DNA from 3 places in the Novosphingobium sp. 63-713 genome. Region 1 is predicted to be linked to each of the others. Evidence: predicted binding sites of a transcription regulator. Region 1 holds the regulator's gene; each other region holds the start of a gene.
What was found. The regulator LexA, encoded in region 1, represses DNA repair genes until DNA is damaged. The targets are predictions, from matches to a motif close to GTTCCNCNCTTGTTCT.
Positions count from the first base shown of each region.

Region 2: recA (recombinase RecA) is a predicted target of LexA. The motif match lies at 1,410-1,425, and genes of this name have one in related genera.
Region 3: radA (DNA repair protein RadA) is a predicted target of LexA. The motif match lies at 1,812-1,827, and genes of this name have one in related genera.

Region 1 covers NZ_MKVS01000004.1:130,209-133,474, forward strand. Annotated here, with positions in the region: gene BGP00_RS00925 (ComEC/Rec2 family competence protein) at 1-1,234, shown strand, start outside; gene lexA (transcriptional repressor LexA) at 1,228-1,911, opposite strand; gene glp (gephyrin-like molybdotransferase Glp) at 1,978-3,183, opposite strand; gene moaC (cyclic pyranopterin monophosphate synthase MoaC) at 3,180-3,266, opposite strand, start outside.
Region 2 covers NZ_MKVS01000008.1:173,299-176,564, reverse strand. Annotated here, with positions in the region: gene BGP00_RS05980 (response regulator) at 1-1,387, shown strand, start outside; gene recA (recombinase RecA) at 1,495-2,568, shown strand; gene alaS (alanine--tRNA ligase) at 2,760-3,266, shown strand, end outside.
Region 3 covers NZ_MKVS01000026.1:192,933-196,198, forward strand. Annotated here, with positions in the region: gene dnaK (molecular chaperone DnaK) at 1-363, shown strand, start outside; gene dnaJ (molecular chaperone DnaJ) at 424-1,557, shown strand; gene radA (DNA repair protein RadA) at 1,844-3,220, shown strand; gene BGP00_RS11595 (CvpA family protein) at 3,233-3,266, shown strand, end outside.

The DNA.
Region 1 (3,266 bases):
GGGCGGGCTGGCGGCGGTCGGCTACACGCTGCTGACCGGGGCGGAGGTGCCGACGGTGCGTTCCTGCCTTGGCGCGCTGCTGGCTCTGGCGGCGATGGCGGCGGGGCGGCGGCCCTTTTCGGTGCGTTTGCTGGCGCTGGCGGCCGGTTTCGTCATGCTGCTCTGGCCCGAGGCGGTGGTAGGGCCGAGTTTCCAGATGAGTTTCGGCTCGGTGCTGGCGATTGTGGCCCTGCATGAGGCGGCGCCGGTACGGGCCTTTCTCGCCCGGCGTCCTGAAGGCTGGTGGATCCGGCTGGGGCGCGATCTGGCGATGCTGTTGCTGACCGGGCTGGTGATCGAACTGGCCCTCATGCCGGTGGCCTTTTTCCATTTCCATCGTGCGGGCATTTATGGCTCGCTGGCCAATCTGGTCGCCATCCCATTGACCACCTTTGTCTCCATGCCGTTGATCGGGGCGGGCTTGGCCTTTGATCTGGTCGGGGCGGGGGCGCCCTTCTGGCATCTGTGCGGCTGGTCGCTTGATCTGCTGCTGGCGCTGGCGCGATGGGTGGCGGCGCGGCCCGATGCGGTGGCGCAATTGCCGGTGATGGGCGGCTGGGCCTATGGTTTGATAGTGCTGGGGATGCTGTGGCTGGCGCTTTGGCGGGGCAATGTGCGGCTCTTCGGGCTGGTTCCGGCGGTGGTGGGATGTCTGTGGCTGGCGCTATTGACGCCGCCCGATATGGTCATCACCGGCGATGGGCACCAATTCGGCATGATCGACCCGCAAAGCCGACAATTGCTGATATTGGGACAGGGCCGCTCCACCTATGCCCGCGACATGATGCAGGAGGCGATGGGCGCCAGCGGCGAGGCCATGCCTATCGAGCAATGGCGCGACGCGGAATGCAACGAGAGCTTTTGCCGCATCACCATCCGGCAAGGAGGCCGTGACTGGCGCATTCTGGCCGCGCGGGGCGGCGGTATGGTGGAGGAGCGGGCGATGGCGGCGGCCTGCGCCTATGTCGATATTGTCGTATCGCGGGTGGCGCTTTCGCCTTCGTGCCGCCCCCGCTTGCTGAGGGCCGATGAGCCTTTGCTCTATCGCACCGGCGGCCTCGCGCTTTATCTGGCGCAGGGGCGGATCGTCACCGTGGCGCAAAGTCAGGGCCAGCATCCATGGTGGCGCGCGCCCAGTCTGAAACCGCAGGAGGGAGCCATCGAGCCCCCTCCCGTCACATTGCTGGATCAGTGATAGCGGCGGAGCAATCCGGCCAGCTTGCCCTGCACCTGAACCTCGCCGGGCTGATAATATTGCGGATCATAGGCCGCATTGGCCGGATCGAGCCGCACCATGCCGCGTTCACGCCGCAGATATTTGAGCGTCGCTTCCTCGCCGCGCACCAGCGCGACCACGATCTCGCCCTCACGCGCGATATCGGTCTTGCGGATCAGCGCCAGATCGCCGTCAAGAATGCCCGCCTCGACCATGGAATCGCCCGACACCTCAAGCGCATAGTGATCGCCCGCGCCCAGCAGCGCAGCAGGCACCGGCAGCATTGTCTGCCCTTCCATTGCCTCGATCGGCACGCCCGCCGCGATCCGCCCATGCAGGGGGATTTCAATCACATCATTGGCGGGCGCGGGCGCTGCGGACCTGGCCAGTTCAACCGGCTTTTTCGGCGCGGCAGGCTTGGTCCCGACCGGGGGCGTAACATCCTCAGGCTGGCGCAAAACCTCCAGCGCGCGGGCGCGGTTGGGCAGGCGGCGGATAAAGCCGCGCTCCTCCAACGCGGAGATCAGCCGATGCACCCCCGATTTCGACTTCAGATCCAGCGCTTCCTTCATTTCCTCAAAGCTGGGCGAGACGCCGGACTCTTCGAGGCTGGATTGGATGAAGCGCAGCAATTCGTGCTGTTTGCGGGTGAGCATAGAAACCTCCCAACGGGGGTGTTGCGTGAACAATTGCGGAACAATTACGCAACCATTACCCTTTCGTCAAGCGCTTCCGCCATTTTCGATCAAATGGATGCGCACCGCGTCGCCCGCCGCCATCGCGGGAGCATGGGCGTCATGTTCGATCAGGCAATTGCTGGCCGCCATTGCTGCAAGAGCCGAGGAATCGCGCATCGGGCGCGGCATCACATCGCGACCGTCCCACCATCCGCGAATGAACTCGCGCCGGTCCGCGCCCGGCCCCAGAGGCTCGGTCAAATGCGCCATTGCCGTGCGGGGCAGGGGATCGCCCGCGCCCTGCATCGCGCGCAGCAGCGGCAGCAGGAACAGATGGGCGGTGACAAAACTCGACACCGGATTGCCGGGCAGTCCGATCACCACATGCTTCCCTCGCGTGGCCACCAGCAAGGGTTTGCCGGGCCGGATCGCAACCTTCCAGAAATCGACCTGCGCGCCCCAGCGGGCCAGCGCAGGCTGGATCAGGTCATGATCGCCCACCGAGGCCCCGCCGCTGGTGACGATCACATCGGCATCGCCCGCGCGCGCCAGCGCCGCGTCCAACGCGTCCAGATCATCGGCCACCGGCCCCAGACGCAGCACTTCCCCGGCCAGCCCGGCCACCATCGCCCCCAGCATCGCGCCATTGCTGGCGGGCAGGCGGTCGGGCGGGCAGGGCAGGCCCGGCGCGATTAGCTCATCCCCGCTGTCGAGGATCGCCAGACGCGGGCGCTGCCGCACGCAGAGCGCGCCATGCCCCGCCGCAATCGCCAGCGCCAGTTGTGCCGCACCGATCCGCGTACCTGCGGGCAGAACCATGTCGCCGTCGCGGAAATCCAGACCCTTGCGGCGGATGTGGCGCCCCTCCGGCTTGGGCGGGGTTCCGGTCAGGGTGAGGTGATTGCCTTCGCGCGCGGTGTCTTCCTGACACAGCACCACGCCCGCGCCCTCGGGCACCAGCGCACCGGTGGAAATGCGCACCGCCTGTCCGGGTTGAACCGCGCCCGCAAAGGGATGGCCCGCCGCGCTTTCGCCCACAATATCCCACGGTCCCGCCAGATCGCCCGGCGCCAGCGCATAGCCATCCATCGCCGACAGATCAGCGGCAGGTTGCGTGCGGCGGGCCAGCAGCGGCGCGGCCAGATAGCAGCCCAGCGCGGCCTCAATGGGCGTCTCCTGCGCCTGCGTCAGGCCGGCCAGCGCCAGGACGCGCGCCTGCGCCTCGTCCAGCGGCAGGGGCGCGCGGCTCATCTTTCCGCTTTCCAGTGGCCCGATTTGCCGCCGCGCTTTTCGATCAGTCGCACTTCCTCGATCACCATGCCCTTGTCGATGGC
Region 2 (3,266 bases), on a different contig from region 1:
GGCCGATGCGGTGCGCCGGTTCGGCTATGGCGCGGCGACCAGCGGCGACGTTGCGGTGCGTCTGGCCGCGCAGCCCGAGGATCCGGTGTCGCTCAGCCTTGCGGGCGTGCGGGGGCTGGGCGAGGCGGCGGTGCTGCTGGGCCTGACCGATACGACCGAGGAAACGCGGCTGAAGCGGCAGGTGGCGCAGGCGACCAAGATGCAGGCCGTGGGGCAGTTGGCGGGCGGGGTGGCCCATGATTTCAACAATGTGCTGACCGCGATCATCGGCACATGCGATCTGATGCTGTTGCGCCATACGCCGGGCGACAGCGATTATGACGATATTCAGCAGATCCGCGCCAATTCGAACCGCGCGGCCAGCCTGACGCGGCAGTTGCTGGCCTTCAGCCGCCAGCAGACCTTGCGGCCGCAGGTATTGCAGCTGCCTGATATTGTTTCGGATATTACGCAGATGCTGCGCCGTCTGATTGGCGAGAAGATCCGGCTGGAGGTCAGCCATGACCGCGATCTGGGGGCGGTGCGGGCCGATCCGACGCAGGTGGAGCAGGTGATCGTCAATCTTGTGGTCAACGCGCGCGATGCGATGCAGGAAGCTTCGCGTAAGGTGGGCGGCGATGGTAGTGGGGCGCTGATGCTGGCCACGCGGCGGGTGCCGGCGGCCGATGTGCGTGCAATGGGCAGCGATATTCTGCCGATTGCCGATTACACGGCGCTGGTCGTGCGCGACACGGGCGGGGGCATTCCGGGCGATATTCTGGGCAAGATCTGGGAGCCGTTTTTCACCACCAAGGAGCAGGGGCGCGGCACCGGCCTTGGGCTTTCGACGGTCTATGGCATTGTAAAACAATCGGGCGGCTTCATCTTTGCCGATAATGTTCCGGCGCAGGACGGGGTGGCGGCGGGCGCGCGCTTCACGGTCTATCTGCCGGTCCATCATGGCGCGGCTGAGGTGGCTGCGCGGCCTTTGGAGGAGGCAACGGCCTGGGCAGGCGGCGGCGATATTCTGCTGGTTGAGGATGAGGATGCGGTGCGCGTGGTGGCCGAAAGGGCGCTGAGCCGCGCCGGCTATCAGGTGACCACGGCCAGCGATGGCGAGGAGGGTGTCGAGGCGGTGATGGCGCGGCGCGATTCGGGGGCCGCGATGTTCGATATGGTGGTTTCCGATGTCGTGATGCCGGTGATGGATGGGCCAGCCATGGCGCGCGCCATCCGTGGGGTTGAGCCCGATTTGCCGGTGCTGTTCATGTCGGGCTATGCCGAGGAACAGTTGCGGCGCGAGATCGATATAGTGAATATGTATTTCATCCCTAAGCCTTTTTCCGTAAACCAGATTGCCGGAAAAGTGGCTGGAGTACTGGCCAAAAGGGCGGGGAAAAAGGGCTGAGCGGGACGGCTGGAATAATTTTGTTCCGGCCTTGTTCTTTTGGAACAAATCGAATACACAATGCCGTGTTGACCTTTGGCAACAGCGCCTTAGCAAGGAGACGGCACGTGGCAGCTCAACTCAAGCTGATTCAGGAAGGCAAGGACAAGGACAGCATGGACCGTCAAAAGGCGCTGGAAGCCGCATTGGCACAAATTGATCGGGCGTTTGGCAAAGGTTCTGCCATGCGTCTGGGGGCCAAGGAAGCCATGCAGGTGGAAGCGATTTCCACCGGATCGCTGGGCCTTGATATTGCTCTGGGGATTGGCGGCTTGCCGCGCGGGCGTATCGTTGAAATCTATGGGCCGGAAAGCTCGGGCAAGACCACGCTGGCCTTGCACGCGATTGCCGAGGCGCAGAAAGGCGGCGGGACGGCGGCCTTTGTGGATGCTGAACATGCGCTCGATCCGGTCTATGCCAAGAAACTGGGCGTCGATATCGACAATCTGATCGTTTCGCAGCCCGATACGGGCGAGCAGGCGCTGGAAATCGTCGATACGCTGGTGCGTTCTAACGCGATTGACGTGCTGGTGGTCGACTCGGTGGCCGCGCTGGTGCCGCGGGCCGAAATCGAGGGCGAAATGGGCGACAGTCATGTCGGCCTTCAGGCCCGTCTGATGAGCCAGGCGCTGCGCAAGCTGACCGGTTCGATCAGCCGCTCGCGCTGCATGGTGATCTTCATCAACCAGGTGCGTATGAAGATCGGCGTGATGTACGGCAATCCTGAAACGACGACGGGCGGTAACGCGCTCAAGTTCTATGCTTCGGTGCGTCTGGACATTCGCCGCACAGGCCAGATCAAGGATCGCGACGATATCGTCGGCAATGCGACCCGTGTGAAGGTGGTGAAGAACAAGGTGGCGCCGCCCTTCAAGCAGGTCGAATTCGACATCATGTATGGCGAAGGCATCTCGAAGATCGGCGAGATCCTCGATCTGGGCGTCAAGGCCGGGATCGTCGAGAAGTCGGGCGCGTGGTTCAGCTATGATTCGATCCGGATCGGGCAGGGGCGTGAGAATTCGAAGAACTATCTGCGCGAGCATCCTGAGATTCGTGACCGCATCGAAAACGCCATCCGTGCGCAGACCGAAGGTCTGGCGGGCGAGATGATGGTCGGGCCTGAGGCCGAAGATGACGCGTGATTCCTTCGGTTGAAGGCTGAAAACAGGCGGGGGCGCGGGCGAATTTCTCTCTCGTGCCCCCGATTTTTTTGATGCGGGCGGGAACAATCAGCAGAAACTGGGCAAAACCTTGCACTGTTCGGCAAAAACGATGGCTATGATTGCGCCTTCCTGCTTGTCCGCCGCCCTTTGGTAGCTTATCGGCAAGCCCCATGATCTCGACCAACGACATCCGCCGCTCCTTTCTCGAATATTTCGGCTCGAATGGCCATGATGTGGTGCCGTCTGCGCCGCTCGTGCCCTATAACGATCCGACGTTGATGTTCACGAATGCGGGCATGGTCCCGTTCAAGAACGTCTTTACGGGGTTGGAGACGCGAGCGATCCCGCGTGCCACCAGCAGCCAGAAGTGCGTGCGCGCCGGGGGCAAGCATAACGATCTCGACAATGTCGGCTATACGGCGCGTCATCATACTTTCTTTGAAATGCTGGGGAATTTCTCTTTCGGCGATTATTTCAAGGAACAGGCTATTACCCATGCTTGGACGCTGCTGACCAAGGAATGGGGGCTGGCCAAGGACAAGTTGCTGGTCACGGTCTATCACACCGATGATGAGGCATTTGGCCTGTGGCAGAAGATTGCGGGTCTGTCGGAAGATCGCATCATCCGCATTCCGACCAGCGACAATTTCTGGTCGATGGGCGATACCGGGCCTTGC
Region 3 (3,266 bases), on a different contig from region 1:
GTCAAGGATGCCGAAAAGTTTGCCGAAGAGGACAAGAAGCGTCGTGAGGCCGCCGAGGCCAAGAACAACGCCGACAGCCTCGTCCATGCCACCGAGCAGCAGCTGGCGGAAAATGGCGACAAGATCGACGCCTCGCTGAAGGCTGAAATCGAAGCCGCCATTGCCGATGCCAAGGCCGCCATCGAAGGCAATGATCCGGCCGAAATGACCGCCAAGACCCAGGCCCTGACCGAAAAGGCCATGAAGATGGGTCAGGCGATCTATGAGAAGGAACAGGCTGCTGCGGCCTCTCCGGGCGCTGCTCCGGCGCAGGACGATGTGGTCGACGCCGAGTTCTCGGAAGTGGACGACAAGAAGGCCTGATGTTGCGATGAAAGAGGCCCGCTCTGAACGGGGCGGGCCTCTCTTCAGGGGAAATGTGCAATGTCGGCTGAAATCGACTATTACGAACTGCTGGAAGTTTCGCGCGATGCCAATGAGGCGACGCTAAAATCTTCCTATCGCAAACTGGCGATGAAATTTCACCCGGACCGCAACCCCGGTTGCAAGGAATCCGAGGCCAAGTTCAAACAGATCAGCGAAGCCTATGATTGCCTAAAGGACCCGCAAAAGCGCGCGGCCTATGACCGTTTCGGCCATGCCGCGTTTCAAAACGGCGGACCGGGCGCTGGCGGCTTTCAGGGCGGCGGCGATTTCGGCGACATCGGCGATATTTTTGAGAGCATCTTCGGCAACGCCTTTGGCGGCGGCGGAGGGCGTCAACAGGCGCGGCGCGGGGCTGATCTGCGCTATGATCTCGAAATCGGGCTGGACGATGCGTTCCATGGCAAGACCGTGGAAATCGAGGTCGAGGTGGCCACGGGCTGCGAACCCTGCAAGGGATCGGGCGCGGAGCCGGGCACGGGCAAGCGCCGCTGCAACCTGTGTGGCGGGCATGGCAAGGTGCGCGCGCAGCAGGGCTTCTTCATGGTCGAGCGGACCTGTCCGACCTGTCATGGCCGGGGCGAGGTCATCGAAAAGCCGTGCAAGAAATGCCATGGCGAAGGCCGCGTCGATCAGCGCCAGAAGCTGGAAGTCGCGATCCCCAAGGGTGTGGACAATGGCAACCGCATCCGCCTGTCGGGCAAGGGTGAGGCCGGGCCCAATGGTTCGCCGCCGGGCGATCTCTACATCTTCCTGCACATTAAGCGCCACCCGGTGTTCGACCGCGAGAGCACGACGCTGCTGACCCGCGCGCCGATCAGCTTTACCACGGCGGCTCTTGGCGGGCAGATCGAGATTCCCGGCATGGATGGCGTCAGGCATGTCATCGACATTCCCGCAGGCATCCAGACCGGCAAGCAATTGCGTAAGCGCGGCGCCGGTATGCCGGTGCTGAACGGGCGCGGGATGGGCGATCTGGTGGTTGAGGTGGCGGTGGAAACGCCGACCAAGCTGACCGCGCGCCAGAAGGAATTGCTGCGCGAGTTTCAGGCGACCGAAACGGGCGAGGAATGTCCCGAGGCCAAGGGTTTCTTTGACCGGTTAAAGGATGCCTGGAGCGATTTGACGGAGTAAGGTTGGGGGCTTTTTGCCTCCGGCGGGCAAAGGGACTCGGTCCCTTTGCAATCCCGTTATTGTCTAAGTCGCGTTGTGGTTCGGCCTTTGGGGCTGGCGCGGTGTTTGAATTTTAAAACCTGCGGCGCAGCATAACGGCGCCGCAGGTTTTATTTTTGGTGTGGCTCTCGGTTGCCTCTGAAACACCACCCCAACAATGGAATTGCCAAGGGTCGAGACCCTTGGCCCGCCGGAGGCCCACTTTCCTCCCTTGATTTCCCCTTTTGTTCTCCCTACGATGCGTCCCATGGCCAAACCGAAACGCCGCTTCGTCTGCTCCTCCTGTGGCAGCGTCACCACCCGTTGGCAGGGACAATGCGTCGATTGCGGCGAATGGAACACGTTGAGCGAGGAAGCGCCCCAGACGGTGTTTTCGGCCAAGCATGATCTGTCGAGCGGCGGTCGGGCGATCCTGTTTGAACCGCTGGACAAGGCCGATGACCGGCTGGTGCGGCGCAGCACGGGGATTGCCGAGTTTGACCGCGCGCTGGGCGGTGGCCTTGTGCCGGGCAGCGCGATTTTGATGGGCGGCGATCCGGGCATCGGCAAATCGACGCTCTTGCTTCAGGCCAGCGCCAGAGTGGCGCAGGCCGGTGGCTTGGCGGTCTATATCAGCGGGGAGGAAGCGCCGGGCCAGATCCGTCTGCGCGCTGAGCGGCTCGGCTTGCAGAGTGCCCCGATTCGGCTCGCTTCCTCAACCTCTGTGCGCGATATTCTGACCACGCTGGGCGGGATGGAGGCGCCCGCGCTGTTGGTGATCGATTCGATCCAGTGCATGCATTCCGACCAGATCGAGGGCGCACCAGGCACGGTCAGCCAGGTGCGTGGATGCGCCTTCGAACTGATCCGCTATGCCAAGGAGAATGGCGCGGCGCTGGTGCTGGTGGGCCATGTGACCAAGGACGGCAATATCGCGGGCCCGCGTGTGCTGGAGCATATGGTCGATGTGGTGATGGCCTTTGAGGGCGAGCGCAGCCATCAATATCGCATCCTGCGCAACCTGAAAAATCGCTTTGGTCCGGTCGATGAAATCGGGGTTTTCGCCATGGCAGGCAAGGGTTTGGAGGAAGTGTCGAATCCTTCGATGCTGTTCCTGTCGGGCCGCGAAAATCCGGTGCCGGGCAGCGCGGTGTTCCCCGCCATCGAGGGTACACGTCCGGTACTGGTGGAAATTCAGGCGCTGATCGTGCGGTTGCAGTCGGGGGCCACGCCCCGGCGCGCGGTGGTGGGTTGGGACAATGGGCGTCTTGCCATGCTGCTGGCGGTGCTGGAGGCGCGCTGCGGGCTGAATTTTTCGGCCTGCGAGGTCTATTTGAATGTGGCGGGGGGCTATCGTCTGGCCGATCCGGCTGCGGATCTGGCCGTGGCGGCGGCGCTGGTTTCGGCGCTGGCGGACAAGCCTTTGCCCGCGCGGGCGATATGGTTTGGTGAAGTGTCGCTGGCGGGGGAAATCCGCCCGGTGGCCCATGGCGGCCTGCGCCTGCGCGAGGGGGCCAAGCTGGGGTTTGAGCGGGCCTATGGGCCGGAGGAAAGCGGCGGTTCGGGGGAAACGCCTGCCGAAATGCGGCACAGCGCCATCAACCTGCTGCCAAATCTCGTTGACCGCATCGTGGGGGACGAATAACCCCCTTGGGCTATGACCGGATTTGATATTCTTGTGCTTGTGGTGG